DNA from 3 places in the Shewanella avicenniae genome. Region 1 is predicted to be linked to each of the others. Evidence: predicted binding sites of a transcription regulator. Region 1 holds the regulator's gene; each other region holds the start of a gene.
The links. Region 1 encodes NrdR, which represses ribonucleotide reductase genes. Its sites were predicted from a motif close to AAACACNANATNTNGTGTTT; they were not measured.

Region 1 (11,079 bases):
TCGCGCACCGGACAACTGGCGCAACGTGAAAGATTGGCTGGTATGGAAAAAGGGCAGCAGTGGCCGTCACTTGTTATGGCAATGGCATGCGCTGCTGGGCACTTGGTTCTTTATTCCAATTTTCATCATGGCGCTTACCGGCCCTTGGTTCGCCTTTGATTGGTATCGCGATGGTGTGCGCAGCATGCTGGAAACCCCAAAAGAGCGTGTGGCACAGAAAAGTAGCAGTACTGAGGTCAATCTCGATGCGGTTGGCGCGACTTTACAAAGCGAGTTGCCCAATGGTCAGTTTGCACGATTGTATATGCCGCGTCGTCCGGGAGATGCACTCAATGTGCGTTACTTAGCGCCCGATGCCCCGCATCCACAAGCCTATTCCAGCTTGAGCCTCGATTTGGCCACGGGCAAGTTGCTGAGTCAGCAGCATTACGATGAGTTATCCGGTGGCGACTTCATTTTGGCCAATATCTACGCCTTCCATACCGGTTTGTTCTTCGGTTTACCGGGACGAATAATCTGGTCACTCGCAGGTTTTGCCTTTGGCTCATTTGCGATTACCGGTATCTGGTTGTTCTTTAATCGTCGAGCTCGACCAAAAGAGTCGGTCAGTGGTCATGCCGACACCCTGATTGCTTATGCCAGTCAAAGTGGTACTGCCGCGGCTTATGGCAAACGCTTGCAAGCCTGGTTTGAGCAACAGCAGTTGTCGACTCATCTGCGCTGTGTGAGCAAATTGCAGCCCGAAGAACTCAGTGAATATCGCCAAGTGTTACTGCTTGCCTCGACTTATGGTGAAGGGCAGCCGCCCGATACCGCATTAGCATTCCAACAACGGTTGGCGCAAGCCAATACTGCCTTGCATAACGTGCAAGTTGCTGTGCTTGCCTTTGGTGATAGCCAATATCAACAGTTTTGTGCCTTTGGCCACTGGTTGTCACGGCGGCTACAAGAGCTCGGTGCCGTGCAGTTGATCCCGCTGACTGAGGTCGATCGCGGTGCGGAACATACCATTAGCCAATGGAATCAATCATTGGCGGAGCGACTGCAACTCAGTTTAGATAAACTCGACAGTGGTTTTGTGGAAGCGCACGTGGTTGAGCATCGCTGCTTGAATCCAGACAGTGGCCGCGAAGTGTATGACATCGAACTGCAATTGACGGGCGAATGGCAGGCAGGCGATCTGCTGGAGTTGATGCCAATCGTCAGCGAATCGGTCAGCCGCGAGTACCTTAATCTGCTTGGATTTACCGGGGATGAACCGGTGGAGCTGGCGGATAAAACTTTGTCGTTATGGCGGGTGCAGGCGCTCACCAAAGAGTTTGGGACGGATGCCATCAGTACGACCCAATACTTGCAACAAACGCCAGACCTCGCGGTGCGCAGTTACTCGATTGCCAGTGCTGGAACGGCACCGCATGTGCGGCTGATGGTGCGTAAAGTTACCCTTGAGGATGGCCGATTCGGACGTGCTTCAGGGCTGTTAGCCCATGCCAAACTGGGCGATAAACTCAGTGTGCGCCTAAAACCGCATCAAGGGTTCCGTTTGCCAGAGCAAGATCTGCCGCTGATCATGATTGGCGCAGGCACTGGATTAGCGCCGTATTTGGGCTTTTTACAACAGCGTCAACACGTGAAACACGGCAGCGATACTTGGTTGTTGTTTGGTGAGCGCTATGCTGATAGTGATGCCTACTACCGCGATGAACTGGCGCAATATTTAGCTAACGGTAGTTTAACCAAGTTGGATTGTGCTTGGAGCCGCAGCCACAACGCCGATGACCAAGGCCAATATGTTCAGCAGTTGCTGGCACCACAACAGCCATTACTGGTCGATTATCTGGCCAACGGTGCGCATATTTACGTTTGCGGGAGTATCGAAGGAATTGGCGTTGGTGTGCATCAAGCTTTGCTCAGTTTGCTCGGTGCGGAGCAAGTGAATCAATTGCTGGAGCAAGGTCGTTATCACCGCGATCTGTATTAGTTAGGAATCTGATAGTAAGTAAAAGACCAGCAAATTTGCTGGTCTTTTGACTTCTAAAGGCCGCTTTCAATCGACAGGACTATTCTTTCTGCGCGTTAATGTGCGGGCTTCTGCAATAAGCGCACTAACCAATTATCCATTAACTGTTGCGCCGTGGAGGTTGGTTGCAAAATCGATGCGTGAGTGGCGCTCAGTTGATGTTGCTCAAACTTAAGTCCAGTGAGTTTGGCCGGCCAATCATTGCCAATTACGCCATCATTATCAGCAGTGAACAAAATGGTGGGGCGCTGCCAGTTGTGCAAAATATTGCGAATATCAGTATCGGCTTTGCCCAAGCGCAAGATTTTCAATGCTTGTTCACTGCCGGCATCGATACTGCTATCCGGTATCAACTGACTCAAAACGGGGTGAAATGCGTACGCCGCGCTTTTACTGGCTTCTGGTAAAGGGCTGGTTGGCGCAATTAATACTAACGCGTTGGCATCGATATCGGCAGCAAGATAGCTGGCAGCAATTGCGCCCATCGAATGACCAACGACGATCCAAGGTCTAGGTGGATTCAACTGTTGTAGCCAAGGTTTAAGGTAGTGATTATCGCGCACGCCATAACTGAACTCGCTGACGCTGGTGCTGCCGTGGGCGGGCATGTCGGGGATGAGCGTGTTAAATCCGCGACTTTGAAAATATAGCCCCCAAGGCATCATCCAGGTCCAATTGGCAGAGTAACCATGCAATAAAATCACTGTGCCTTGCATCTGACGCTGTTGTTGCACAATGCTGTCTGGCTTCGATTGCGCGTTGAGTGCAAGCGTCAGTTCGAAGCTGCGCGCGGGGTCTGTGTCTGTCCAAGGTTGTCCCGCCACATAATGAATACACGGATTGGCGCAGTCGTTATGGGGCGTTAACAACATGGCGTCCATAAAGCTTGCGGCGTTCGCCATTTCGCTGGAGGCGCGAGTAGGATGGACAATCTGGTTTGCCACATATTGGGCGCAGCCGCCGAGGCTAATGCTCAATAGCAAGATCAAAATAGACAGAGAAATACGGCGTTGCACAGCAGTACCTTAACAGCCAAAGCAGGAATAATCTCCATGTTGCCAGCGGCGATAGTCGCGATGCAAGCAGCAAAATCGTATCAAGCTTTGTTCGCAAGGTGAAACAGTATCATCTGCAACACGAAGGATTTTCATCATATTCGAGGCTGGGATTGTGACGCAGAGCAGAGTAGAATACGCGCAACCCTACCTACTAGATATTATCCAGCTGGAGTATCCGATGCTGAAGAAAAGTATGAACATTGCTGATTATGATCCTGAATTGAAGAAGGCGATTGAAGACGAAACTCGCCGTCAGGAAGAACATATCGAGCTGATTGCTTCTGAAAACTACACTAGCCCACGCGTCATGGAAGCGCAGGGTTCACAGTTAACCAACAAGTACGCGGAAGGATACCCAGGCAAACGTTACTATGGTGGTTGTGAGTATGTTGACGTAGTAGAAACGCTGGCAATTGAACGTGCTAAAGAGCTGTTTGGCGCAACATATGCTAACGTGCAACCGCACTCAGGTTCACAAGCAAACAGCGCGGTTTACATGGCGTTGTTGCAAGCTGGTGACACAGTTCTGGGGATGAACCTTGCTCACGGCGGTCACTTGACTCACGGTTCACCAGTAAACTTCTCTGGCAAGCTGTACAACATTATCCCTTACGGTGTGGATGACGAAGGCAAAATCGACTACGTCGAGCTGGAATCTCTGGCGCTGGAACACAAACCTAAGATGATCATCGGCGGTTTCTCTGCGTATTCAGGCATTGTTGACTGGGCTAAACTGCGCGAAATTGCAGACAAAATCGGCGCATACCTGTTCGTGGATATGGCGCACGTTGCTGGTTTGGTGGCTGCGGGTGTTTATCCTAACCCAGTACCACATGCACACGTAGTGACCACCACTACCCACAAAACTCTGGCAGGCCCACGTGGCGGTTTAATCATCTCTGCGGCTGATGATGAAGACCTGTACAAGAAACTGAACTCTGCGGTATTCCCAGGTGGCCAAGGTGGCCCATTGATGCACGTTATCGCGGGTAAAGCGGTAGCCTTTAAAGAAGCGCTGGAACCAGAATTCAAAGCTTACCAACAACAAGTCGTTGTGAACGCGAAAGCGATGGTCAAAGTGTTCTTAGAACGCGGTTACAAAATCGTATCTGGCGGCACTGAAAACCACCTGATGCTGGTGGACTTGATCGGCCGTGAACTGACCGGTAAAGAAGCCGATGCGGCACTGGGTGCAGCGAACATCACAGTTAACAAAAACTCAGTACCTAACGACCCACGTTCACCATTTGTGACTTCAGGTATTCGTATCGGTACCCCTTCAATTACTCGTCGTGGCTTCAAAGAAGCAGAAAGCGAGCAATTGACTCACTGGATCTGTGACGTATTGGACAACGCGCAAGACCAAGCGGTTATCGCTGACGTGAAAGCAAAAGTGCTGGAACTGTGCGCTCGCTTCCCTGTTTATGGTTAACCTTTATAGGTGAATGCGATAAACTCCCATGGCCGCTATAGTTAGCGGCCATTTTCGTTTGTATTGGACTGCAAACGAGCGCCATTCTTCAATCTCGCAGGAGACATTTCATGTATTGCCCATTTTGCAGTGCGACCGATACCAAAGTGATCGACTCTCGTCTGGTCGCCGAAGGCCATCAAGTACGCCGCCGTCGTGAATGTACGCAATGCCATGAGCGCTTTACCACCTTTGAAGGTGCCGAGTTGGTGATGCCACGGGTGATTAAACGCGATGGTTCGCGTCAGCCGTTTGATGAAGAAAAACTGCGCGGTGGTATGCTGCGGGCGGCAGAAAAGCGCCCAGTGTCTATCGACAGTATCGAAGAAGCAATCAACAAGATTAAATCGTCATTGCGCGCCACTGGTGAGCGCGAAGTGACCTCAGAGATGATCGGCAACCTGATGATGGATCAGCTGATCGAACTCGACAAAGTGGCCTACATCCGTTTTGCCTCGGTGTATCGTGCCTTTGAAGATGTGTCAGAATTTGGTGAAGCGATCGCCAAATTGCAGAAGAAATAATATGTGGTCAATGCTTGATCGCGCCATGATGGCGCGCGCAATTCAATTAGCGGCCAATGGCCGTTACACGACGCGGCCGAATCCTAATGTGGGCTGCGTGATTGTCAATGACGCCGGCGAGATTGTCGGCGAAGGTTGGCATCAACGCGCCGGTGGCCCGCATGCCGAAGTGCATGCACTGCGCATGGCCGGTGATAAAGCCTATGGTGCCACCGCTTACGTTACGCTTGAACCTTGCAGCCATTATGGTCGCACTCCACCATGTGCCAAGGCGCTGATTGATAACGGCTTAAAGCGGGTCGTCGCAGCGATGACCGACCCCAATCCACAAGTGGCTGGCCGTGGTTTGAATATGCTTCAAGACGCGGGGATTGAGGTGGCGAGTGGTTTACTCGAAGCGGAAGCGCGTGCGCTGAACCCTGGCTTTTTAAGCCGTATGGAGCGGCAACGCCCTTATGTGCGGGTGAAATTAGCCGCCAGCCTTGATGGCAAAACCGCACTTTCTAACGGTGAATCCAAGTGGATTACCGGCCCCGCTGCCCGCCGTGATGTTCAGCGCTTACGCACAATCAGCTGTGCGGTGATTACCGGAATCGGCTCAGTATTGGCGGATGACCCATCGATGAATGTGCGACATAGTGAACTCGGAGGCTTAGCGGAGAGCTTGAGCGAAAACGCACTGATTCAACCCTTGCGCGTAGTGGTGGATTCCAACTGCCGCATGCCGCTCAATGCCAAATTGCTGGGCATCGAATCGCCAGTGCTATTGGTGAGTTGCCAAGATTATGCTGAAGACTTTAAAGCGCAATTGCCCGCCCATGTTGCCTGTTTGCAGTTGCCCGCCGTCAATGGCCGGGTGGATTTAACCGCGTTGCTTGACCATCTGGGCGCGCAGCACAACCAAGTGCTGGTGGAAGCAGGCGCAACCCTGTGCGGCGCCTTTATTGAGGCAGGCTTGGCCGATGAGTTAGTGCTGTATCAAGCGCCAAAAATTCTCGGTGCTCACGGCCGCAATCTGCTTAATCTGCCGGATTATCAGCAGATGAGCGACATTCCGCAGTTAACCCTTAGCGACCGCCGCCAACTTGGCGCCGATACGCGCATGATTTTTAAAATAGGTGAGTAACCCATGTTTACCGGCATTATTGAATCTGTAGGCCACATTCGCGCGATTGAGCGTCGTGGTGATGATATTCGCCTCACCGTGGCGGTAGGTAAGCTGGATATGACCGACGTTAAACTCGGTGACAGTATCGCCACCAACGGCGTATGTTTGACCGTAGTTGCACAAACGGCTGACAGCTACACTGCTGATGTATCAGCCGAAACCGTTACGCTAACCGGCTTTGACACTTACCAAGTGGGCTGCGCGGTCAATCTGGAAAAAGCGGTCACGCCATCTACCCGTTTAGGCGGCCATTTGGTGAGTGGCCACATTGATGGTCAAGCCAAAGTGGTGGAAGTGCATCCACGTGGTAAAGCCACCGAATATTGGTTGGAAGCGCCAGCCGAGCTGTCACGCTATATTGCCCACAAAGGCTCGATTGCGATTGATGGTGTGAGCTTGACGGTGAACGAAGTACAAGGGCATCGTTTCCGCTTGACCATTGTGCCGCACACCTCTGGCGAAACCACCTTGCCACTGCTGCATGCGGGTGACTGTGTCAATTTGGAAGTCGATCAAATTGCCCGTTATCTGGAGCGTTTGATGCAAGCACCAGCGGCTGCGCCGACATCGGGCGGAGTGACTATGGAGTTGCTCGCAAAATCAGGATTTATCCGTTGATCAGACTCATGCTTTGAAGCATCCGCGCTGATCGCTAATTGAGAAACCGTTAAAATTTTAACTACTCAAATGAGTGGAAAACCAAGGTCGTATTATGGCGATTCATAGCATTGAAGAGATTGTAGAAGATATCCGTCAGGGCAAAATGGTCATTCTGATGGATGATGAAGACCGTGAGAATGAAGGCGATATCATTATCGCTGCCGATAAAATCACCCCTGAAGCGATTAACTTTATGGCGCGATATGGCCGTGGCCTTATCTGCCTCACGCTCACCAAAGAGCGTTGCCGCCAGCTAAGTTTGCCGCTGATGGTGCGTGATAACGGTTCTCCGTTTGCCACCAACTTTACTGTGTCAATTGAAGCGGCTGAAGGCGTCACCACCGGCATCAGTGCCGCAGACCGCTCTCGTACCGTACAAGCGGCGGTGATGAAAGATGCCAAGCCAACTGACATTGTGCAACCGGGGCATATCTTCCCGTTGGAAGCCCAGCCAGGTGGGGTATTGGTGCGTGCTGGCCACACTGAAGCGGGTTGTGACCTCGCGCGTTTGGCGGGCTTTGAGCCAGCTTCAGTTATCGTTGAAATCCTCAACGAAGATGGCACCATGGCGCGCCGTCCAGAGCTAGAAGTTTTTGCTGCCGAGCATGGCCTGAAAATTGGCACCATTGCCGATTTGATTGAATACCGCAATAACAACGAAACCACCGTGGTGCTGGAAGGCAAGTGTAAGCTGCCAACCCGTTTCGGTGAGTTTGAACTGCATACCTTCCGCGATACCGTCGATAACCAACTGCACTACGCCATGGTCAGTGGTGAGGTGAAGGATAACGTGTTGGTGAGGGTGCATCTGAAAAACACCTTCAACGATTTGCTGTTTTCTGAGCGTGATGAGTCACGTAGCTGGCCATTAGATAAAGCGATGGCCAAGATTAGCGCAGAAGGCGGCGTAATGTTGCTGCTGGGTAACGACGAGCCGAACGAAGATATCATCGCCAAAGTGAAAGCGTTTGAAGCTGAAGACAACGGCGAGTTAGTGCCAGTACAGAAGAAAGTGAAGACTTCTCAACGCGTGGGCGTGGGTTCGCAAATTCTAGCGTCACTGGGCGTTAAGCGGATGCGGTTGCTGAGTTCGCCAAAGCGTTACCACTCACTGGGCGGTTTTGGCCTAGAAGTTAGCGAATATATTGCCGACGAGTAGATACAAAATTAATTGACGATTTCGTCGATCATTTAGGGGGCTTAGGCGCATTTTGCGTGCTATCATAGCGCACAATTTTGTGCCCGGGCTGGGTGCATTAGCTTAATTGGGTAATAAAATGAACGTTGTTGAAGGTAATATCGAAGCGAAAAACGCCAAAGTAGCCATCGTCGTTTCCCGTTTCAATAGCTTTATCGTTGACAGTCTGCTGGACGGTGCCATCGACACGCTGAAGCGTTTCGGTCAAGTAAGCGATGAAAATATCACAGTAGTGCGTGTGCCAGGTGCATACGAACTGCCGTTAACTGCACGTCGCGTAGCGGCAAGCGGTAAATTTGACGGTATCATCGCGCTCGGCGCAGTGATCCGTGGCGGTACGCCGCATTTTGACTTTGTTGCTGGTGAATGTAACAAAGGTCTGGCGCAAGTGGCGTTGGAATTCGATACGCCAGTATCATTCGGTGTTTTGACCACTGATACCATCGAACAAGCCATCGACCGCGCTGGTGTTAAAGTAGGCAACAAAGGTGGCGAAGCCGCACTTGGTTTGCTAGAAATGATTAACGTGCTGAAAGCACTTGAAGAGCAACTGTAAGACAGGTATTTAATGAAGCCATCTGAACGCCGCAGAGCCCGCCGCTTAGCGGTACAAGCCATTTACTCTTGGCAAATGAGCGGGAACAATATTGCTGACGTTGAGCACGAGTTTCTGACAGAGCAAACTGTCGACGGTGTTGATATTCCATACTTCCGTGAAATCTTTGTGGGTGCAGCGACTAAACATGCTGAACTTGACCAGTTGGTCATTCCACACTTGGCATTGCGTCCTTTTGAAGACGTCGATCCCATTGAAAAAGCGATTTTGCGTTTGGCTGCGTTTGAGCTGACTTATCGCAAGGATACCCCTTGCAAAGTGGTGGTCAACGAAGCCATTGAGCTGGCAAAAGCGTTCGGCGCTGATGACAGCCACAAGTTTGTTAACGGTATTCTCGACAAACTGATTAAGTAACAAACAAAGCCAACAAAACGGTATCTGCGGATACCGTTTTTCATTGCAGCAGACCGTAAACGGTCAGGATTAGCATGAAAGAATTCCAACTGATTGACCACTTCTTCAATGGACGAGGACATCAGCGTAAGGATGTTAAGCTCGGCATTGGTGATGATTGCGCGTTAGTGCAACCCGCAGAGCATAAGTCTATTGCGATCTCTTGTGACACGTTGGTGGAAAACGTGCACTTTCTGCCCTCAATGCCCGCTCAAGCCCTAGGTTACAAAGCCCTTGCGGTGAACTTATCCGATTTGGCCGCGATGGGCGCTGAACCAGCGTGGATGACCTTAGCGTTAACCTTGCCTGAGGCTAATGATGTTTGGTTAGAGCAGTTCAGTAACGGCCTGTTTGAAGCCGCAGATTACTACATGATTTCCTTGGTGGGTGGCGATACAACCCGCGGCCCACGCTCCATCACTATCACAGTGAATGGTCAAATCCCTGAAGGGAAAGCGCTCACGCGTGGTGGTGCACGGCCCGGCGATTGGATCTATGTCACCGGCACCTTAGGTGATTCCGCCTTGGGGCTCGATATTCTGCTCGGCAATCATCAAGCGCGCGCTGAACATCGTGAATATCTTGTCGGCCGCCATTATCATCCGACACCGCGAGTGCTAGCGGGACAGTCGCTGCGTGGTATTGCCTCAAGTGCGATTGATCTGTCTGATGGTTTGTTCTCTGATATCAAGCACGTATTAAAAGCCTCCGATGTGGGCGCAATGATTGATGTAGAGAAATTGCCGTTGTCACAGGCGCTTCGTGACAGCGTTGATCACCACACGGCACTGAATTACGCGCTGTGCGGCGGTGAAGACTATGAGCTACTGTTTACCGTACCCGAAGCGCAGCGTGGAGCGTTGGATGTGGCCTTGAGTCATGCGGGCGTTAAATTTACTCAAATTGGTCAAATTCAGTCGAATCAAAAGCTTAAATTACAGTTGGCGGGTGCGGAATACACACCAACAGCAACAGGGTTTCAACATTTCTAAATGAAGTTTTTTGCAAAAAGTCCGGCGTTAGCGCCACTGAGTTTACGTAATCCCGTCCATTTCTTGGCGTTGGGTTTTGGCAGTGGTTTAGCAAAAATTGCGCCCGGCACCTTTGGTACCGCGGCAGCTATTCCAGTGGTGGTGTTGATGTCGCTACTGCCATCGCTTGGTTACTTTGTGGTGACCTTGTTAAGTTGCGTGGCGGGAATTTACATCTGCAGCAAGACTTCGCGTGATTTAGGCGTTCATGACCATAAAGCGATTGTGTGGGACGAAGTGGCCGGTTATATGATCACCATGTTTGCCGCCCCAATCAGTTGGCAATGGTTGTTAGCGGGCTTTGTACTGTTTCGCTTCTTCGACATCATTAAGCCGTGGCCAATCCGCTGGTTAGATCGTAATGTTGATGGCGGATTTGGGGTGATGGCGGATGATATTCTCGCCGGGGTATTTTCCTTCGTGTGTATGCAGGCGGCGATGCTCTACTTCCATTTGTAAAAGATTAAAATTTAAAATCAAAAACACCGGCGCATGCCGGTGTTTTGCTATCTACTACGAACGGATGAAGCGCTATACCAAGTAGACGGTGAGGGTACAGGCACCGTGAGCACCAATCACCAAGGCTTGTTCAATATCGGCCGTTTTTGATGGGCCAGAAATGAACACGCCATAGCCAGTGTCTTGCAGGTTGATCAGCTTCAACGCTTCATGCATGTTGGCCACGATGGTGTCGGCTTTAACAACCAAGTAGAGGTTTTCACAGATAAATGGCGCAATGCGAATGCCTGCACCTTGTTCTGTTACCCATACTGAACCGTTTTCTGCGACGGCCAGCTCACCTTGGATCACCGCATAGTTGATGTCGCGCAGCGCGTGCGGATCTTCGGGTGTTTCACGATTGCCGCTGACTTCAGCCACTTGTGAAATCACTTGATTGCCTTCCGCAACTAACGCAGCCACTTGCTGCTGTAACGCTTCA
Region 2 (11,079 bases), 1.2 Mb from region 1:
TAGCTGGCGCATTAGGGAATACGATGGTGCCCATGTCGCGACCATCAGCGATCAAACCTGGCTCAACTTTGAATGCGCGTTGGCGACGCAAAAGTGCTTCACGAACTCGGGGAAAGACCGCAACCCGAGAAGCAGCATCCGAACACTCCTGTGAGCGAATACTTTGGGTAACATCTTCACCTTCAAGCACAATTTTTGAAGATTCTTGCTCTGAGGCAGCGAAAAACTGGACGTCTAAATGAGACGCCAATAGGGTGATCGCTTCTTCGTTGTCGAGTTCAACATTATGGTGAATGGCAGCAAGAGCAAGTACTCGATAGATCGCACCACTATCCAGAAACTTCCAACCTAAATGGCTGGCAAGTAGCTGACTAATCGTTCCCTTCCCTGCACCGCTAGGACCATCAATGGTGACGACAGGCGCCCGATCAGACATATATTCCTCCAAGTAATAGTCTTTCGAAAGGAAAGCTTAAAAGCCGTCCTCGAAAATGAGCGGACGATATTATATATCAATATCGTCCTCGAAGTCGGCGATTTTTAGCAAACATGTGACTAAATGCCGAAGGCTTCGGCACTTTGATCAATGGCAAGCAAGCAATTGGAACTGCGCAAAGTAATCAGGGAATGTCTTTGAGGTACAATCCGGGTCATTAATGGTGACACCCGCATCACTAAACGCCACCAACGAGAAACACATTGCCATACGGTGATCATTATAGGTATCGATCTCGGCATGCTTGATCTTCGCAGCAGGCGTGATCTGGATAAAATCTTCCCCTTCTACCACTGTTGCACCGACTTTTCGTAATTCTGTCGCCATCGCCGCTAGGCGATCGGTTTCTTTAATACGCCAGTTATAGATATTGGTGAGCTTAGTCTCGCCTTCTGCAAATAATGCAGCGGTTGCAATCGTCATGGCAGCATCAGGAATATGATTCATATCCATATCAATGCCATGCAATTTACTGCCTCGGGCAATGATGTAGTCATCACCCCATTCAATATCTGCGCCCATCGCCGCAAGCGCATCAGCAAACTTCACATCGCCTTGAATGCTCTGCTTGCCAACACCTGTCACCTTAATTTCACCACCGGCAATCGCACCCGCGGCAAGAAAATAAGACGCTGATGACGCATCACCTTCAACCAGCAAGGCGCCGGGAGCGATGTATTGTTGATTCCCTTTCACAAGGAAACGTTGATATTGCTGATTGTCGACATTGACACCAAATTTAGCCATCAGTGCCAAGGTGATGTCGATGTAAGGTTTTGAAACCAGTTCTCCCACCACCTCAATTTCAACATCACCTTTGGCCAAGGGGGCAACCATCAATAATGCGGTGAGGAACTGGCTGGATAACGCACCAGATATCTTGACCGTTCCGCCAGAAAGCCCTGAACCCAAAATATTTACAGGAGGATAACCTTCGTTCTTAAGATATTGAATGTTAGCTCCCAGTTGCGCAATTGCATCCACTAAATCCTTGATTGGACGCTCTTCCATACGCGGTTCACCGGTAAGCTCAAAATCGCCACTGCCAAGGGTTAATGCGGCGCACAGAGGGCGCATTGCTGTGCCAGCATTACCTAAAAACATAGACAAGGGTTGTGACTTATTAAATGGCCCCGCATTACCTTCAACGGTGCAGGTGCGCTTGTCTGCTGAAAGTTGGTACTTAACCCCTAACTGCCGCAGCGCATTTAACATATGCCGGATGTCGTCGGAATCGAGCAAATTAGTGAGCGTGGTTTTACCTTTTGCTAAGGCTGCTAACAATAAGGCTCGGTTTGAGATGCTTTTAGAGCCGGGAATATTTACTTCACCGTTAAAACGATAGACTTTATTCAGGTGTAACTGTTTCATAATATTTAGCTATTTCTAGTTTTGATATAAGTTGCTTGATAAACCTACGGCGTCGTTTTTCGCGCTTATGTAGGTCGATGTAACTGAGCTGAGGATCTTAACGCTCTCCGATATCGGCACCTGATTTACGTCTTCGTATGGTTAAAGTAACCCAATGACGCCTTAATTCAACGATTTTTTGTAATAGCCAAGCATTACAGCACAAAAAATAAGCAATAAATGCTTTTTCGACAATCCGTCAACAGAAATGTACAAAGATGAAGGATTTCGTTCATTTATCTGTACATGTGATAATTTTTCTTTGAAAATAATGCAGATTAACACAGGCGGCTTTAACCGCTATGCTAACAATTCTGTCACACATAACTATAAACGGAAGACTCGATGTTCAATGCATTAAACCCCATGCCAGCGGATCCGATTCTTGGTCTGATGGCACAATTTCGTGAAGATCCTCGTACAGATAAAATCGACTTAGGTGTCGGTGTTTATAAAGACCCTGCAGGCCACACACCTATTCTTGCATGCGTTAAAACTGCAGAACGTATTCGCACTGAAACCGAGACCTCAAAAGTTTATATCAGCCCAGCGGGTAGCCCAGAGTTCAACCGTCTGATCTGCGAACTGGCATTTGGTGCAACACACAGCGCAGTGCTGAGCAATCGTATTCGCAGCGTGTCAACACCAGGTGGTACTGGTTCACTGCGAGTTGCCTCTGATTTCATCAAACGCTGTAATCCTGATGCGACTGTATGGGTAAGCGACCCAACTTGGGCGAACCACATCAGCATTTTTAAAGCAGCTGGTTTAGCCGTCGATAAATACCCTTATTACGACACCGAAAACAATGCGCTGCGTTTTGACGCTATGTTAGACAAGCTTAAAACACTGGGTGCCAATGACGTGGTGTTGTTGCATGCATGCTGCCACAACCCAACCGGTGAAGATTTAACGCCTGATCAGTGGGATCAAGTGGTTGCTGTTGCGCAAGAACGCGGTTTTACACCATTGCTCGATATGGCGTACCAAGGCTTTGGCGAAAACCTAGATCAAGACGCCTACGGCGTACGTAACATGGCTGACGCTGTTGATGCGATGATCTTATGTGCCTCTTGTTCAAAGAACTTTGGCTTATACCGTGAGCGTATTGGTGCTTGCGCCGTTATTGCCAAAGATAGCGACAAAGCCGCGATTGCCCAGTCAGTCATGCTGCACGTTGTTCGTAGTAACTACTCAATGCCGCCAGCTCACGGTGCGGCCTTAGTTGAAACGATTCTGGCATCTACTGAATTAACAGCTCAATGGCATGAAGAGCTGCAAGTGATGCGTGATCGCATCAACGGTAATCGCGCCATGCTGGTTGAACGTATCAAAGCGCAAGGCGTTACCCGTGACTTTAGCTTTATCGCTCGCCAAAAAGGGATGTTCTCTTTCCTCGGAATTACCCCAGAGCAAGTTGCGCTGCTGAAACATGAACACGGTATCTACATGGTAGATTCTAGCCGTATGAGTATCGCCGGTATCACCGAAGCCAACGTTGATTACTTAGCCGCAGCTATCGCCAAGGTGTTGTGATTTGCCCATAGCAACTGATGAACGCTTGCCTGAGTGGCTGTTCATCAGGTCAGTAGTAACATTTTAGTGTTGGCCACAGCATAAAAAAGCGGATGATTAAATCATCCGCTTTTTGTTTATCTTTAATGCATCATCACTTAGCTATTTTTGGCAGCAAACGCCGTCATAAATTCAACCAGTTTTTGAACGCCTTCAAGTGGCATGGCGTTGTAGATACTCGCACGCATACCGCCCACAATCCGATGGCCTTTTAAGGCAACTAAACCTTGTGCTTCGGCTTCTTTAAGAAACGCTTTATCGAGTGATTCGTCAGCCAACTGGAAGGTCACATTCATACGCGAACGGTTTTCAGTCGCCACACCGTTTTTATAGAATGGCAAGCTGTCGATGCAGTGATACAACAATTCCGCTTTGGCGATATTGGTTTTCTCCATCGCTGCGACACCGCCAGCATTGAGCAACCATTTGAACACTTCAGCCGCTAGATACCATGCAAAGGTAGGTGGTGTATTGAACATTGAATCTTTTGCAGCAGCGATGCGGTAATCCATAATCGATGACGGATGTACCACTGGCAGCGCTAACATATCTTCACGTACAATCACCAGCGTCAAACCTGATGGACCAATATTCTTCTGCGCGCCAGCGTAGATAACCGCAAATTTACTCACGTCGATTTCGCGCGACATAATGGTTGACGACATGTCCGCCACAATCGGCCAGCTACTGTCGAGCGTGTCAAAGATTTCAATGCCATCAACCGTTTCATTCGGACAATAATGCACATAGCGATACTGGCCAGCGTCACCCTGTAAGCTTGGCAACACCACATTATTCAAACCATCCACTTTTTCGACAATGTTTAATGTATCGATAGCATCTTCGCCCACCAAACGTACCGCTTCTTCCGCCGCGGAGGTCGACCATTGGCCCGATAGCAAATAGAGTGCGCGACCATTATCACCGAGAAAGTTATTCACTACTGCTGCGAACTGACCGCGACCACCGCCATGCATAAACAGCACTTTGTAGTTATCAGGAATGTTCATTAAGGCACGAAGATCTTTTTCTGACTGGGTCGCCAGTTCAATGAAAGGTGCACCGCGATGGCTCACTTCCATCACTGAAACGCCTAAGCCTTGCCAATCCAATAATTCTTGCTGCGCTTTAGCTAAAACGGGAGCTGGCAACATGGCTGGCCCGGCACAAAAGTTGTACACCGTACTCACTGATCTTCTCCTTGGAAATATATAAGGCACAAATAAAACGAGCGTCTCATCGGACGCTCGTTACTACTGCTAAGAATGGTTACTCTTCGGCATCATCCTGCGGCGCATCTGGCGTAGTAGCTGAGGTTTCATCTTCCACTACTTCCGAATCGATATCATCGCCGTTAGATTGAATTTCGTCAATGCGCTGCAGTCCGACCACTCGTTCATCATCTGCGGTACGGATGATGGTCACACCTTGGGTGTTACGACCAATCAGCGACACACCAGACACAGGAGTACGAACCAAAGTACCTTTGTCACTGATCAGCATGATTTCGTCGTTTTCAGCGGCTTGAACTGCGCCAACGACCGGCCCGTTACGATCTGAGACTTTAATAGATACTACACCTTTGGTTGCACGGCTCTTCGATGGATACTCATCGATAGCCGTACGCTTACCGTAACCGTTTTCGGTAACTGTCAGGATTGGATCTTCAGATTTCGGCACAATCAGTGATACAACTTTTTGGCCATCTTCTAATGCAATACCACGAACACCGGTAGCGTTACGTCCCATTGGGCGCACACCTTTGAAGTTCACTTGTACTTCACCGTTTTCATCCAATACTGGATTACCGTCTTCGTCAGTGACAATGGATTCTTCCGCTTCTTTAAAGCGCACCACTTTTCCCGCATCAGAGAACAGCATGATCTCATTGCTGCCGTCGGTAATATCCACACCGATCAACTGGTCACCATCTTTCAGGTTCACGGCAATAATACCGTTGCTACGCGGACGGCTATATTCAGTCAATGCGGTTTTCTTCACGGTGCCGTGTGAGGTCGCCATGATGATGTATTTGCCTTCTTCGTATTCACGTACTGGCAGAATCGCTGTGATACGTTCACCTTCCGACAAAGGTAACAAGTTCACAATTGGCTTACCGCGTGATTGACGACTTGCCAGTGGCAATTCAAATACGCGCATCCAATACAACTTACCAAAGTCTGAGAAACACAAAATGGTGTCGTGAGTGTTAGCCACCAACAGACGTTCGACAAAGTCTTCATCTTTTACTTTGGTTGCAGCTTTACCTTTACCACCACGGCGCTGCGCTTGATAGTCCGTCAGCGGTTGGTATTTTGCATAACCTAAGTGTGACAGTGTCACGACCACGTCTTCTTCAGTGATCAAATCTTCGAGATTTATATCCGCTGATGATGCAGTGATTTCTGTGCGACGTTCATCGCCAAAATCAGCCAACACTTGGTCAAGTTCTTCTTTGATCACTTCCATCAAGCGTGCTGGGCTACGCAGGATATGTAATAAACCAGCAATGATATCCAGAAGATCAACATATTCTTGCAGGATTTTTTCGTGTTCTAGACCGGTCAGCTTGTTCAAGCGCAGATCAAGAATTGCTTGTGCTTGTTGTTCGGTCAGATAGTAGAGACCGTCACGAATGCCATACTCTGGTTCAAGCCATTCTGGACGAGCTGCATCATCACCAGCTTTTTCAAGCATTTCGCGAACGTTACCGAGTTCCCAACCTTGTGCCATCAGGCCAGTTTTGGCGTCTGCTGGACTCGCAGATGCTTTAATCAACTCAATGATTGGATCGATGTTAGACAACGCAACAGCCAGTGCTTCCAATATATGGGCACGGTCACGTGCTTTGCGCAATTCGAAAACGGTACGACGGGTAACCACTTCGCGGCGATGCAGAATAAAAGCTTCCAGCATCTCTTTCAGGTTGAATAGCTTAGGTTGGCCATTTGCCAACGCCACCATGTTGATACCGAAAGAACATTGCATCTGGGTTTGGGCATACAGGTTGTTCAACACAACTTCTGCAACTTCACCGCGCTTAATTTCGATAACGATGCGCATACCGTCTTTGTCAGACTCATCGCGCAGGCCGCTAATACCTTCGATACGTTTATCTTTAACCAGCTCTGCAATCTTCTCAATCAAGCGTGCTTTGTTCACTTGATATGGGATTTCGGTGACGATAATACGCTCACGGCCGTTATGTTCATCGGTTTCAAATGAAGCGCGCGCGCGCATGATCACCTTGCCGCGACCAGTGCGGTAGGCGTCTTCAATACCTTTACGGCCATTGATAATTGCAGCGGTTGGGAAATCTGGGCCCGGAATATATTCAATCAACTGCTCAATCGACAGTTCAGGCTCTTCAATCAACGCCAAACAACCTTTGATCACTTCGGTGATGTTGTGTGGCGGAATGTTGGTTGCCATACCAACAGCGATACCCGATGAACCGTTAATCAGCAGGTTAGGTACACGCGTTGGCAGTACTTCAGGGATCATTTCTGTACCGTCGTAGTTCGGCACATAATCCACAGTTTCTTTATCTAAGTCAGCCAGCAGTTGGTGTGCCAGCTTTTCCATGCGGATTTCGGTATAACGCATTGCCGCTGCCGCGTCACCATCGATAGAACCGAAGTTACCTTGACCATCAACCAGGGTGTAACGCAACGAGAACGGCTGCGCCATACGCACGATGGTGTCATATACCGCGCTATCGCCGTGCGGGTGGTATTTACCGATTACGTCGCCGACAACACGGGCCGATTTCTTATAAGGTTTATTCCAGTCGTTTTTCAGCTCGTTCATCGCAAATAAGACGCGACGGTGAACTGGTTTGAGACCGTCCCTAACATCTGGCAGGGCCCGTCCAACGATTACGCTCATCGCATAGTCGAGGTAGGAATTTTTGAGTTCGTCTTCAATATTTATTGGTGAAATTGATGAAGCCTGGTCAGTCATAAACTGCTCGATCCCCTTGTATTAGCTGACAACTATTATTAAGTCCATGTCATTGCCGAGCCTGAAAAACGTAATTTGGTATTCTACCACATAACTGCGGGCTGGTAAGCTTTGTTTCCCGTTGCGTGAATGAAAACGCTCAGGTTCGTTGATTTAATGAACAACCGGTAATTCAAAATGTTACCTAGCATCATTGTTGCAGGCTTTCAATTAGCGACAAGTGATTAATGGCACAAAGCAATGTCACTAATTTCGCTGGTAATTAATCAGACAGATAAGGTTATAATGCCCACATTATTTGTCGACAGGAATCGAGTGAATACATGTCTCAAAACGCCAATGTTGATCCGCAGGAAATTGCAAAGTTTGAAAAAATGGCGGCCGGTTGGTGGGATCCGCACGGTGAATTTAAGCCTCTGCACGAACTAAACCCACTTCGCCTAAACTATATCGACCTAAAAGCAGGCGGTATTTTTGATAAGAAGGTGTTAGATGTCGGCTGTGGTGGCGGAATCCTTGCTGAAAGCATGGCGCGCATTGGGGCAAAGGTCACCGGGCTTGATATGGGCCATGAGCCACTCGAAATCGCCCGCTTACACGCGCTCGAAAAAGGCGTGACTATCGACTATTTGCAGCAAACCGCCGAAGAACATGCACAGACGCATCAAGGTGCATACGATGTGGTGACCTGCATGGAGATGCTGGAGCACGTGCCTAACCCGCTTTCGGTTATCCGCGCTTGTTGCGATATGGTAGCCGATGATGGCTGGGTATTTTTCTCGACCATCAACCGCAATCTGATGTCATGGCTACAAACCATTGTCGCGGCTGAATACGTGTTGAAAATGCTGCCAGTGGGTACCCATGAGCACGATAAATATATTCGGCCATCTGAGCTCATCGACATGGTTGAGAAAACCGAACTGCACTGTCGCGATGCGATCGGTATCAAATACAATCCTCTTACTTCAATCTTTTCGTACACCAAAAATCTTGAAGTGAACTACATGATTGCTTGTCAAAAATTAGGATAATACCATGCCTGCGTTACCTCAGATTAACGGTTTACTTTTTGATCTTGATGGTACGCTGGTTGATACAGCGCCAGATCTTATCGAAGCGCTGTATCGCGCCCTGTCGCAGTTTAAACTGCCCTGCCTCGCTGACGAACACTATCTTACCTCTGTCGCTTCTCATGGCTCTTTAGGACTTGTTAAAGCCGCACAACCTGATCTCGATGCCGAGCACACTGAATCCGTACGCTTAGCGCTACTTGAGCATTACCTCAGTGTGAATGGTGATTGCGCCCGTGTATTCGATGGGATCGACCTGTTATTGGATTTTGCCCTGCAGCATCGCATCAAACTCGGCGTGGTTACCAATAAGCCAGCCCGCTTTACTCGGCCATTGCTGACCAAACTTGGGCTGACACCCTTGATGAAATCCATCATCAGCGCAGACAGTACCCTGTATCGCAAGCCCGATATTCAGCCCATGCGACTAGCGGCATCACAACTAGTACTCAATCCGGCGGAAATCGCCTATTTAGGGGATGCTGAACGGGATATTATTGCGGCGCGCAATGTGCAAATGCCGAGTGTATTGGCTGGTTGGGGCTACTTGGCCGAACATGATACGCCTGAGCGTTGGGGCGCAGATCTTACACTCAATTCCCCTACCGATTTATTAGCATTTATTGATCGATAGATAGGCTAACTCAGATTCAGATCGGATCACGATCGTGTTACATCTGCTGCTTATTTTGGCAGTCGAAATTTTTTTGTTTGATTGCGCACTTTTGCGTCATCAACCGCAATCCCCCGTATTGACGGCACTTTATCAATGTGAGAGGGAACAATGGCGTAGATATCCACAAGATATGCGCTTCGTTACCCCTTGCAAATCCCCAATAACCTCATTATCTTGATGTATATCAAACAAAGACACACCATATATAGTGTGTTACCTATAAGCACACACACAAGCAGTAGATTAGTGTTGCGCTGGTAGCGAATAGAGTAAACAGGCAAAAGATAGGCCTGTTGAAGACTTTTGTTTACATCGGAAGTTAGATGGATTCCTCCATCACTATAAGAAAATTGACCAGGGCTAGACTCCATGAATAGCAATATGACAGTGACCAAGCGCAGCGGCGCACGTGAAGTGATCGATCTGGACAAGATCCATCGCGTAATCACCTGGGCGGCTGAAGACCTCTCTAACGTATCAGTTTCTGAAGTTGAACTTCGCTCACATCTGCAGTTTTATGACGGCATCCCAACGGAAGCGATTCACGAAACGATTATCAAAGCAGCTGCTGACCTGATCTCGCCTGAGTCACCAGACTACCAATTTTTAGCGGCGCGCTTGGCCATTTTCCATCTGCGCAAAAAGGCCTTTGGCCAGTTTGAACCACCAAAGCTACGTGACCATGTAACCAAGCTGGTTGAATTAGGCAAATACGACAAACACATCGTCGAAGATTACACGGCTGAAGAATTAGACATTCTTGATAGCTATATCGATCATTGGCGCGATATGACCTTCTCTTACGCCGCAGTGAAGCAGCTTGAAGGCAAATATTTAGTACAAAACCGTGTGACGCATGAAGTCTACGAAAGCGCGCAGTTTCTCTACATTCTGGTAGCGGCATGTTTGTTTGCCCGTTATCCAAAAGAAACCCGCTTGCAGTACGTGCGTGATTTCTACGATGCGGTATCCACGTTTAAGATCTCACTGCCAACGCCAATTATGGCCGGCGTGCGTACGCCAACGCGTCAATTCAGTTCATGTGTATTGATTGAAACTGGCGACAGCTTAGATTCGATTAACGCCACCTCGTCGGCGATTGTGAAGTACGTCAGCCAACGTGCCGGTATCGGCATCAACGCCGGTCGTATTCGTGCGCTCGGTAGCCCAATCCGTGGCGGTGAAGCATTCCACACTGGTTGCATTCCCTTTTATAAGCATTTCCAAACGGCGGTTAAGTCCTGCTCGCAAGGTGGTGTTCGTGGCGGCGCAGCAACCCTGTTCTACCCACTGTGGCACTTAGAAGTTGAATCACTGCTGGTTTTGAAAAACAACCGTGGTGTCGACGACAACCGTATCCGCCATTTGGACTACGGCGTACAGATCAACAAGCTGATGTATCAACGTTTGATCAAAGGCGAAAACATCACTTTGTTTAGCCCATCAGACGTGCCAGGTCTTTACGATGCATTCTTTGCTGACCAAGCAGAATTTGAGCGTTTGTACACCCAATACGAACAAAACCCAAGCATTCGCAAACGCTCGCTGCGCGCGGTCGAGCTGTTCTCGTTGATGATGCAAGAACGTGCCTCTACTGGCCGTATCTACATTCAAAACGTGGACCACTGCAACACCCATAGCCCGTTTGACCCACAAGTGGCGCCAGTACGTCAATCCAACCTGTGTTTGGAAATCGCACTGCCAACTAAACCACTGAACGACGTGAACGATCCAAACGGTGAGATTGCGCTGTGTACGCTATCAGCTCTCAACTTAGGCGCAATTTCTGAATTGAATGAAATTGAAGGCTTAGCTGATTTGGCCGTACGCGCGCTCGATAATCTGCTGGATTATCAAGATTACCCAATTCCAGCGGCACACACTGC
Region 3 (11,079 bases), 570 kb from region 1:
GGTCGCCAACGGAAGATCAGTCCTTGCTATATTGCTTGATGTTCAGGCGGGCGTAAGCCGCTTCAAAAGCGGGTTTTTGAATCTTACGCAGTTCCAAACATTCAAAGTCGACTTGCAGCGGATTGCGCTTTAATTGCTCTTTGATTTCCGTTTGTTGAATTACTGTCGCTGGCAGGTTGCACAGTTGAATGGCCGCTTCCATTTTGAAACTTGCGGCTGAACCTGCGAATTTGCCTTTCAGAGGACGACTGATAATGGCGATTTCATCGACTTTATAATCTTGCATCAACTTGTTGAAGGCGAAATGGAATTCTTGAATCGCCTGGTCGTCGGTTGCGTTACGCAAACTGATTGAGCGACTGCGGCATTCCGGTACGTTGAACAATTCGCCATCATCTTGCACCAAGCAGATAATCGCTTCGCTGCTGTTAATCTCTACACCACAAACTTTCATTGGTCTTTCCTTTCTGTTTTGCCCAACGGCTGAGCAAAACTATGATTCGTCATTGTTTAAACAGTTATTCGTCGCTTTCGCTAACGTCAGGTTTGGCCGGTTTACGGCGCATCGGCGCATCGCCAACATCCACCGAGGTCATAAAGCGCTTATCGCGCTGAGCTGGCTTGGCCGCGGCTTTTACTGAACTGCGAGGTTTAGCAGCCTTAGGTTTAGTGATCGACCGCTTACCAGTATGTTGGCGCTCTGGCGCAAGGCCGTTAAATCTGCCTTCAAAACCTTCAATGGCGGCGCGCTCAATATTGGTGCCGAGGAACGCTTCGATGCGCTCAAACGCGTGCCAATCTTTAGGCCCAACCAAGGACACCGCATCGCCTTTTGCGCCTGCGCGAGCGGTACGGCCAATCCGGTGAATATATTCTTCGGCAAATTTTGGCATATCAAAGTTGACCACTAAGCCAACATTGGTCAAATCGAGCCCGCGTGATGCCACATCGGTAGTAACGAGCACTTTGGCTTGGCCGCGAGCAAAGCCGTCCATAATCTGGTTACGCTTACTCTGAATTAATTCGCCGCTCAAGCCAATTGCAGAATGCCCCCAACTGTCCACCAATTGCGCTAAACGCTCGGCATCGACGCGAGTGGCGGTAAAGATAATGGCTTGCTGGAAACTAGCGTGGTTCAACACCTGCTGCAATACCGCTTCTTTGTGGGTGAGGTTATCGACTAAATACAAACGTTGCTGAATGTCTGGGTTGGCTTGGTTACTGGCACCAATCGCTACATGGCGTGGGTCTTTAAGTAACTCACTGGCCAGTGTTTGCACTTCATCGTGCGCTAAGGTGGCTGAAAACATCAGCGTTTGGCGGCGACGATGGTCAGCCGCGCTGTTGATAGCGCGCAGTTGCGAGGCAAAGCCTAAATCTAACATGCGATCCGCTTCATCTAACACCAGTAACTCCAAGCCGTTCAGAAACAGATGGCGTTGTTCTAGGTGATCGGCTAAACGGCCTGGGGTTGCCACAATAAAGTGCGGATTGCGTGCCAGTGCTTTTGCTTGATCGTTAAAGTTCTCGCCGCCGAGAATACTGACCGCGCTGTATTGGGTATTGGCTACCAGTGAGCGCAACTCGGCATACACTTGGTTTGCCAGTTCGCGCGTAGGCAGCAAAATCAACACCCGCGGGTCTTGTTTACTCAGTGCTTTGGTTGAAATAACACGTTGCAACGCCGGCAGCAAAAACGCAAAGGTTTTACCTGAGCCTGTTTTTGATGACGCCATCAGATCCTTCCCGGCCAGTGCTACAGGAATGGCGACTTCCTGAATTGGAGTTGGCGTAGTGATGCCTTGATGCCCCAAAGATTGCAGTAAGCGTTTGTCGAGAAAAAAGTCTGAAAATTGCAAAAGTGAACTCCTATTTTTAGCGGCCGCATATTATAGGCGCTTTTTTGCCATTTGGGCAGCGCTAATACCGTTTGCGGCTAACTTTCATCGCGGCATCACGCGTATGTCATCGGCGCACAATATTGTGGTGCATTTCAGCACGTTGAGTTTATGGGGACTGCCCATATAGAATGGCCATTATAGGTGAATTTAGCGCGTTGTTCAGGAATTGCCGCAACAGGAGAGACAAGTATGCCATCGGTAGGTATTGCGTTAGGCAGCGGAGCCGCAAAAGGATGGGCACATATTGGCGTGCTAAAAGCGCTGGCAGCGATGGGGGTTCATCCGCAGAAGATAGCCGGATGCTCCATCGGTGCTCTGGTGGGCGCTGCTTATGCAAACGATAGGTTAGATGAGCTAGAGCGATGGGTCTGTGGCTTCACCAGTTGGCAAGTGTTGTCCTTGATGGACATCAGTTGGCGTCGTGGTGGGCTTATCGGTGGTGATAAGGTGTTTGATGCTATGGAGCAGCATCTTGGTGAGTGGAAAATCGAGGAGCTGAAAAAGCCGTTTATTGCGGTGTCGGCCGATCTCAATACTGGCCAAGAAGTGTGGTTTCGTAGTGGCAATTTACGTAATGCGGTGCGCGCTTCATGTTCAATGCCGGGGATTATGTCGCCCGTCAGGCAGGGGAAGCGTTGGCTGGTGGATGGTGCTGTGGTGAATCCCATTCCTGTGTCGGTGGCGCGGGCGATGGGGGTTGATGTGGTGATTGCGGTTGATCTCAATGGTCATCGGCGCGAAAAACTGCAAATTCTGCCGGTAAACATCAAAAGTGAATGCAGCGACCAAGATAAAGCGGAAGAACGGCAACAGTCAGAATCAACCTTTATGGACTTTTTTGCCAAAGGCAAAGACTACATTGGTAACCTGACGCAAAAATTCTCATCAGCTAATAAGCAACAACCGGGCATGTTGGCGGTGATGTCGCAATCGATGGATATTTTGGAGCAGCGACATAAACGGGCGCGCTTAGTGGGCGACCCACCCGATATCTGCATTATTCCGAAAGTTTCGGATATTGGCATGATGGAATTTCATCGTGCCGAAGAAGCGATTGAAGCTGGCTATCAGGCGGTATGCCGTGTACGTCACTTAATCGAAGCGACCCTAGGTGACTACGAATAGTGCCTTAGACCATGGTATTATAGGCGGCTAAAATTAGTCGCCAACTATCGCTCTAAAACCCGCGCGTCAAGTGCAAAAAACCTCTTTTACTACCGTTCCGTCAACTATTGAACACTCAATTTTCTGACTCATCTAATCATGATCGAGATCAATGATTCCTTGTGCCGTTTGTAGCCTAATTGCCCACATATAGTGTTGAGGTGGTTAAATTTCACTATATATGGTGATTAAAAACGAAAATAAGGAGAATAAGAGCCATGCCAGTTGTTATCAAAAGGGACGGGTGTCGTACACCGTTTGATGAAACAAGACTCAGGGACGCAGTGCTGGCCGCCTCGACGCACTGTGGTGTAGATGATGCGGATTATGCTGCAACTGTCGCCGCAGTAGTGACCCAAGCTGTCAAAGAGAAAGACGAAGTAGGTATCCAAGAATTACAGGACCATGTCGAAAACCTGTTGATGGATGGGCCATACAAAAAGGTAGCCCGTGCGTATATCGAATATCGTCACGACCGTGACATCTGCCGTGAAAGCTCAAGTAAGCTCAGCCTAGAAATTCGTGGTTTGGTTGAGCAAAGTAACGCTACTTTGCTGAACGAAAACGCTAATAAAGACGCGAAAGTGATCCCAACCCAACGTGACTTGCTGGCGGGGATTGTCGCGAAGCATTACGCCAAACATCATATTCTGCCCAAAGATGTGGTTGCCGCCCATGAAGCCGGTGAAATCCACTATCACGATTTGGACTACTCACCGTTCTTCCCAATGTTCAACTGTATGTTGATTGATTTGGGCGGCATGCTGACCCGTGGTTTTAAAATGGGCAATGCTGAAATTGATACACCTAAATCAATTTCAACTGCGACCGCCGTTACTGCACAGATTATTGCGCAGGTGGCGAGTCACATTTACGGCGGCACCACCATCAACCGTATTGATGAAGTGTTGGCGCCGTTTGTTACCAAAAGCTATGAGAAACATCTGGAAGTAGCGCAAAAGTGGGGCATTAGCGACGCTGAAGGTTATGCCAATGAACGCACTGAAAAAGAGTGTCACGATGCGTTCCAATCACTTGAATATGAAGTGAATACCCTGCACACCGCGAACGGTCAAACTCCGTTTGTGACCTTTGGTTTTGGTCTCGGTACTAGCTGGCAATCACGTTTAATTCAGCAGTCGATTCTGAAAATCCGTATGGAAGGTCTGGGTAAAAACCATAAGACTGCGGTGTTCCCTAAACTGGTATTTGCCATTAAAGATGGCGTCAACCACAAGCAGGGAGACCAAAACTACGATATCAAACAGCTGGCGTTGCAATGCTCTACCATCAGAATGTACCCAGACATCCTCAACTATGAACAAGTTGTGCGCGTGACTGGCTCATTTAAAACCCCAATGGGATGCCGCAGCTTCCTCGGTGTTTATGAAGAAAATGGTGAGCAGATCCACGAAGGCCGTAACAACCTCGGCGTGGTCAGCGTTAACTTACCGCGCATCGCCCTTGAAGCTAAAGGTGACGAACAAGCTTTCTACCGCCTGTTGGATCAACGTTTAGTCATCGCCCGCAAAGCGCTGGATACCCGTATTGCTCGCTTAGAAAACGTGAAAGCCCGTGTGGCCCCAATCCTGTATATGGAAGGCGCTTGTGGCGTGCGTTTGAAGGCTGACGATACTATTGCGCAAATCTTCAAAAATGGCCGTGCGTCGATCTCGTTGGGTTACATCGGTTTGCATGAAACCATTAACGCGCTGTATGGCAATGGCACACATGTGTTTGATGATGCCACCTTGCGCGAAAAAGCAGTGGCGATTGTCGCTCGTTTAAAAGCCGCTACCGAGCAGTGGAAAGCAGAAACTGGTTATGGTTTCAGCTTGTATGCCACCCCAAGTGAAAACTTGTGCAGCCGCTTTGCTAAGTTGGACGTAAAGCAATTTGGTTTAGTGGACGGAGTGACCGACAAAGGTTATTACACCAACAGCTTCCACTTGGATGTTGAAAAGAACGTCAACCCTTACGACAAAATCGACTTTGAAAAGCCATATCCAGATTTGTCTAGCGGTGGTTTCATTTGCTACGGCGAATATCCAAACATGCAGAAAAACGTGGAAGCGTTGGAAGATGTATGGGATTACAGCTTTAAGCATGTGCCTTACTACGGCACTAACACGCCAATTGATGAATGTTACGACTGTGGTTTTACTGGCGAATTTGAATGTACCTCTAAAGGCTTTGTCTGTCCTAAATGTGGTAACCATGAGCCAAGCCGAGTGTCGGTAACTCGCCGCGTATGTGGTTATTTGGGCAGTCCTGATGCGCGTCCATTCAATCACGGCAAGCAGGAAGAGGTTAAACGTCGAGTTAAGCACCTCTAATCGCGACTAAGGGGCACCGAGTGTGCCCCTCACTTTTGGAGCTTCGCATGAACTATCACAAGTATTTTCCCGTTGATGTGATTAACGGCCCCGGCACGCGCGCCACACTGTTTGTGTCAGGCTGCGAGCATCAATGTCGTGGCTGCTACAATCAATCCACTTGGGATCCGCGTTCTGGTCATCTGTTTGATAAACAGATGGAAGACCAAATCATCAAAGATTTAACCGACAGTCGCATCAAGCGTCGAGGCCTATCATTATCGGGCGGTGACCCGCTGTTTCCGGCAAACCTAGGCGCGATAAAACAGCTATTGCAGCGGGTAAGGGAAGAAGCCCCCAGCAAAGATGTCTGGCTTTGGACCGGTTATACGCTGGCGGAGTTAACGAGCGAACAACAAGCCTTGTTACCGCTGATTGATGTATTGGTGGATGGCAAGTTTGAGCAGTCTCTGGCCGATCCTTCACTGAGCTTTCGCGGCTCATCCAATCAAGTGATTCATCAGTTACATCCTCAAGGCTGACAGCTTTTTTAACCAAACGTGCGATGTGTGGCATTAATCGTTCACAATAATCGAAATTTTGCGAAAAAAAGCTGCTTCATCCTGTGCGGGTTATTGATATACTCCACAGCCTAATAGACCGAAGGTCTGCATTGCCCGTGTCGCAAGCGGGAAAGGTTTGCTTAGTGGCCGCCTGCGCGCAGCAAAATCACTAAGCCTGAAGGTGTTAAACAGCTTTTATCTCGATGCTGGTTAAAGCGGTACAGATGGGTGTTCGAGATGTCGTTAAGGTTAGTTCATGTCGATTAAATACGTTGCTACAGCCAAATTACCAACGCCTTGGGGTGTGTTTTCCATGCATGGTTTTGAAGATACAGAATCAGGCAAAGAGCATGTAGCGTTAACCTTTGGTGAATTACAGGCCGACGAGCCGATGCTGGGACGCATTCATTCTGAATGTCTCACTGGCGATGCGCTGTTTAGTCTGCGTTGCGATTGTGGTTTTCAGTTGCAAACAGCGATGCAAAATATTGCTGCAGAAGGACGTGGTTTTATTCTCTATCTGCGTCAAGAAGGGCGCGGCATTGGCTTGCTCAATAAAGTGCGCGCTTATGCGCTGCAAGACCAAGGCGCAAATACTGTAGAAGCCAACGAAAAGTTGGGCTTCCCGGCAGATATGCGCAAATATGACATGATTGCGCCAATGCTGGAAAAAATCGGCGTACATAAAGTGCGTTTGATGACCAATAACCCTCGCAAAGTGAAAGCGATGCAGCAGGTTGGGGTGGAAGTGACGGAGCGGGTGCCGTTGCAAGTGGGTAAAAACCCATACAACGAAAACTACCTGAAAACCAAATCCCATGAGTTGGGGCATTTGATCCCGGATTCATACTTCGAACCGCATCAAGATTAAACAACAAAGGCCGCATTTAGCGGCCTTTGTTTTATGCAAATCTGTATCGCTGCGGCATATCCCCTCGGGCGTAGCCGACACCGTTTGGTTAACGTTTCACGCAGACAATCAACGCGTTGCCTGAATGCCCATCCCACGGAATGATTTTGTGGTAGTCATGCTCAAACAGGTGTACCTCAAAATAAGGCTGTAGCAGCAGTTCAATTGCCGCAAAGGTAAACGCCACCATGGGATGTTCGTCATGCCAAATTTGAGTTTGCTGGCTGCAGGTTTTTTCAATACTGAGCTTGAGGGCTTGTTGGTCACCATCACCTTGAAAAAACCAGCTGGAGCGAAAGGTAAACTGCTCATCGGCTTGGGTCGCGCCGTGTTGCACAAATAGCGCATTATTGATTTTGTCCTTGGCCACCACGTTAAAGCAGAATACGCCGCCGCTACTTAACGCACGGTGGGCGCTCTCAATACACTGCTTTAGCTTAGTCAGATCGGCGTTGTAATGGATGGAGTAGAGGAAGCAGGTGATCAGATCTAGCTCTTGAGTCACGGTAAAGTCACTCATGTCTTGTTGAACAAACTCCGCTTCTGGGCAGCGCTGCGCAGCGAGATCCAGCATTGGCTGGTTGATATCCAACCCACTACTTTGATAGCCAAAATCGATAAAATGGCGCACATGCGGGCCGGTGCCACAGGCCAAATCAAGGTGCTGATCACCGCCATTACCAAACATCTGATGCAATCTACGCACGCAATGGCTCTGGGCTTGGTAGTCGATATCGACACACATTAAGTCGTAGTAACCCGACAGGTCGGTATAGAGCGCATTGGCAGACATAATCAAGATCCGTGTTCGGCGGCGTAGTTAAGGGGCGCATAGTAAACTAATCGGCGTCAATTGCGAAGCCTTGCGCTGATAGTGTGCCTAGGTTGTGATGCTACGATTGGCTAGAAATTCAAAACAAATATGTTTGAAATTTATACAACCAACTAAAAATATTATAATTTTTTTAGAACTATGATCAATTTTTGGAAGATTGGGCAATCATTTAAGACTATTTGAATTGCTAAAACCATCGTATTTTTCTATTGTCCGCTGACAACAGACTCACATAATAAGTAGAAGGATTTACCTATGCCGATGGCGATTGTATTAAAAGCAGGCGATGTCGTGATCCCTGCCACCTTAAACGATACGGTGGCGGCGCAAGACTTTAAAAATCGTTTACCATTCAAAACCTCAGGTTACCGTTCAGCCTTTGATTACTGCTGCACGGCAACCGAAGGCAAGTTTGACCCAAGCGAAAAGCAATATGGCTGGAAAAACGGTGATATTAGCTTAGCAGGCGGTTGGTTTGCGGTATTGTTTGACGGCGAAGAGCAATCATCGACCTATGGCGACATCATGCCGATTGCCCATATTGCAAAAGAGCACTTGCCGCTGGTGCAAGGCTTGCCACGCGATATCACCTTTGTGGTTGAAGCGGCAGAATAATCCCCATTGCGTTAGGCGCTAGCGTGCCTACCTCCACTCCCTTTTGCGCTAGCGTCTAACCTTCCATGTACGAGCAGCGATGTTGGCTGTGCCCAACTCGCACACGGTTTACTTCTTGGGAGTACCCCAAATCGCACTGTTTTCACCAGTGCCAGTGCTGGTGTCTGTACCTTTGCCAGTGTGTGTTGCAGCAGGTTTGACTGATTTTGGCGCGGCAAGGGTAGGTTTACGATGCGCGACACTCTTTAAGTGCTCTGGCATCTTCTCGCCAATTGATTTGATATAAAGCCGTTCTAGCTTCTCTCTCGCCCAAGGCGTTTTGCGGAAAAACTTTAAACAAGACTTGATATTAGGATCATTGCTAAAGCAATTGACCTTGATGCGGTCAGCAAGACCCTCAAAGCCATATTGCTGCTCAAGATGCTGTAAAATGGCCTCTAAGGTTTTGCCGTGAAGCGGATCGTTTGGATGAGATTGGTTGGTTGACATAACAACTCCTGCAAATAACGGCGGCATAGTAACATAAACCGCCGTTAACGTAAGAGCCGCTATTAATGATTGGCAAACGGCTGTTGCAGTTCGCTAAAACCACCAGCGTTGGACACCGCTTGATAACCCGCCTGCTGCAATGCTTGTTGGGCGACGCTGGCGCGCCGACCGCTGCGACAATAGAGCACTATAGGGGTTGTCTTATCGACCTCTAATACCGCGAGCTGATCAACAATTTGCTGATACTCGATGTTTTTGGCGCCGTCGAGATGACCTTCGCTAAATTCTCCCGCGCTGCGAACATCAATCAACAGCGCCCCTTGCGCGACCAATTTCACTGCCGTTGGCGGCGTGATATCGCTGGTCGCGTGGGCTGGCAGTTGCCAACTTAGCAGGGCGACAAGGCTAACTGCGCTTAGGGTAGTGCGTGTTTTACTCCAACTCATTTTTTGGAAAACGCCTCTTCAGTGATTTGTGCTTCGGTTTTTACGCCCAGTTTACGCATCAACATACTTGCAGGACAGAAACCAGTAAATGCACTTTGTAGCAGGTTGGCACCGATAAAAACAGTGAACCAGAAAAAGTTATGATGGACTGTGGCTGTCAGCACCACAGACACCAGCACCATAAATCCGGCAAAAGCCATGGTGCCACGTTCTACAGACATAGGTTTAGACATAGTGTTAGGCTCCTGTAGCCAAAGTTGCAGGTTGGGCTTCCATACGTTTGCGCATGAAGGCGTAATACAGCACTGGGATCACCACTAAGGTGAGCAGTGTCGAAATCAAAATACCAAAGATGAGTGCAATGGCGAGACCGTTAAAGATGGGATCATCCAAAATAAACAGCGCACCAATCATCGCCGCTAGAGCAGTCAACATAATCGGTTTTGCCCTTACCGCCCCTGAGTGAATCACCGCTTGTTCAAACGGTAATCCGGCCGCGGTCTCTTGGTTAATAAAGTCGACCAATAGTATTGAGTTACGCACGATAATCCCGGCGAGGGCGATCATCCCAATCATCGAGGTCGCAGTGAACTGTGCGCCGAGCAGTGCATGACCTGGCATGACGCCAATAATGGTCAGTGGGATCGGCGCCATAATGATCAGCGGTACCAGATAAGATCGGAAGTGCGCGACTACCAACAGGTAGATAGCAATCATGCCGACACCGTAAGCGATGCCCATATCGCGGAAGGTTTCGTAAGTGATTTTCCACTCGCCATCCCACAAAACGCTGACGGCATTTAAGCCATCGGGTTGCTGAATATAGTGTTGCTCAAAGCCCAGTCCGCCCGTGGCATCGATGTCGGCCGCCATTTCAAACATGCCATACAGCGGGCTATCTAGTGGTCCAGCCATATCGGCCACGACCATAATCATCGGGATCATGTTTTTGTGGATGATAGGTTTATCGATACTGCCTTTTTGCACCTTAATCAGCTCAGATAACGGCACTGTGCCACCAAACTGACTGTCGAGCTTCATGGTCATCAGTTGGGTTAATTCGAGCTTATTGGCTTCGTCCAGTTCGAGTCTGATTGGCACTGGGTATTTTTGCATCGGTTTATGCAACACGTTGACATCATTGCCGCCTACTGAGGTGGCAATCAAATCAACGATGTTGGCATAAGGCACACCAAGTAAACTGGCTTTGCTGCGGTCGATGTTAATCTGCCATTTTTGTTGCGCGGCGGGTAGGTAGATATCGATATCCACCACGTCGGCAGTGTTGTGGAACAGCTGCATCAGATCGTTTGCGGCTTGTTCACGAATCGATTCACTAGGGCCATACACTTCCGCCACAATAGGCGACCACACCGGTGGGCCGGGTGGCACTTCAACCACTTTAACGTTTGCCTGATATTGCGCGGCAATCTGTTGCAGTGGGCCACGCACTGCGAGTGAAATGGAGTGGCTGTCGCGATCTCTGTGGTGCTTATCCACTAAGTTCACTTGAATATCGCCCGCTTCTTGGGTGCTGCGCATAAAGTAGTGGCGCACTAACCCATTGAAGTTAATCGGTGCATGCGTGCCCGCATACAGCTGCATGTTGCGCACTTCTGGCACGGTGGCGAGGTAGCTTGAAAGCGCCTTGAGCACTTTCTCGGTTTGCTCGACAGGCGTACCTTCCGGCATATCGACAATCACCTGAAACTCAGATTTGTTGTCAAATGGCAGCATTTTTAGCACCACCAATTGCCCCACAGGAAGCGCGACCGCCATGGCGATCAACAGCGCTACGCCGCCCGCAAGGCCAATGCGCGCCTTACGGCTCTCTAGAAACG

Region 2: the regulator NrdR is predicted to act here: its motif matches at 9,388-9,407, upstream of nrdA (class 1a ribonucleoside-diphosphate reductase subunit alpha).
Region 3: the regulator NrdR is predicted to act here: its motif matches at 3,236-3,255, upstream of nrdD (anaerobic ribonucleoside-triphosphate reductase).

What each region holds. Positions count from the first base shown of each region.
Region 1 covers NZ_CP071503.1:3,103,741-3,114,819, reverse strand. Annotated here, with positions in the region: gene JYB87_RS13830 (sulfite reductase flavoprotein subunit alpha) at 1-1,981, shown strand, start outside; gene JYB87_RS13825 (alpha/beta hydrolase) at 2,077-3,036, opposite strand; gene glyA (serine hydroxymethyltransferase) at 3,257-4,510, shown strand; gene nrdR (transcriptional regulator NrdR) at 4,621-5,073, shown strand; gene ribD (bifunctional diaminohydroxyphosphoribosylaminopyrimidine deaminase/5-amino-6-(5-phosphoribosylamino)uracil reductase RibD) at 5,075-6,199, shown strand; gene JYB87_RS13805 (riboflavin synthase) at 6,203-6,859, shown strand; gene ribBA (bifunctional 3,4-dihydroxy-2-butanone-4-phosphate synthase/GTP cyclohydrolase II) at 6,954-8,060, shown strand; gene ribH (6,7-dimethyl-8-ribityllumazine synthase) at 8,179-8,655, shown strand; gene nusB (transcription antitermination factor NusB) at 8,668-9,069, shown strand; gene thiL (thiamine-phosphate kinase) at 9,144-10,100, shown strand; gene JYB87_RS13780 (phosphatidylglycerophosphatase A family protein) at 10,101-10,598, shown strand; gene JYB87_RS13775 (LutC/YkgG family protein) at 10,671-11,079, opposite strand, start outside.
Region 2 covers NZ_CP071503.1:1,906,127-1,917,205, reverse strand. Annotated here, with positions in the region: gene cmk ((d)CMP kinase) at 1-436, opposite strand, end outside; gene aroA (3-phosphoshikimate 1-carboxyvinyltransferase) at 584-1,867, opposite strand; gene JYB87_RS08490 (amino acid aminotransferase) at 2,252-3,442, shown strand; gene serC (3-phosphoserine/phosphohydroxythreonine transaminase) at 3,580-4,671, opposite strand; gene gyrA (DNA topoisomerase (ATP-hydrolyzing) subunit A) at 4,751-7,444, opposite strand; gene ubiG (bifunctional 2-polyprenyl-6-hydroxyphenol methylase/3-demethylubiquinol 3-O-methyltransferase UbiG) at 7,768-8,478, shown strand; gene JYB87_RS08470 (HAD family hydrolase) at 8,483-9,151, shown strand; gene nrdA (class 1a ribonucleoside-diphosphate reductase subunit alpha) at 9,563-11,079, shown strand, end outside.
Region 3 covers NZ_CP071503.1:2,534,622-2,545,700, reverse strand. Annotated here, with positions in the region: gene JYB87_RS11230 (M48 metallopeptidase family protein) at 1-9, opposite strand, end outside; gene JYB87_RS11225 (DUF3010 family protein) at 17-454, opposite strand; gene JYB87_RS11220 (DEAD/DEAH box helicase) at 519-1,859, opposite strand; gene rssA (patatin-like phospholipase RssA) at 2,091-3,026, shown strand; gene nrdD (anaerobic ribonucleoside-triphosphate reductase) at 3,284-5,401, shown strand; gene nrdG (anaerobic ribonucleoside-triphosphate reductase-activating protein) at 5,449-5,922, shown strand; gene ribA (GTP cyclohydrolase II) at 6,200-6,814, shown strand; gene JYB87_RS11195 (class I SAM-dependent DNA methyltransferase) at 6,903-7,646, opposite strand; gene JYB87_RS11190 (cyclophilin-like fold protein) at 7,944-8,303, shown strand; gene JYB87_RS11185 (VF530 family protein) at 8,412-8,792, opposite strand; gene JYB87_RS11180 (rhodanese-like domain-containing protein) at 8,855-9,238, opposite strand; gene JYB87_RS11175 (YgaP family membrane protein) at 9,235-9,459, opposite strand; gene JYB87_RS11170 (efflux RND transporter permease subunit) at 9,476-11,079, opposite strand, start outside.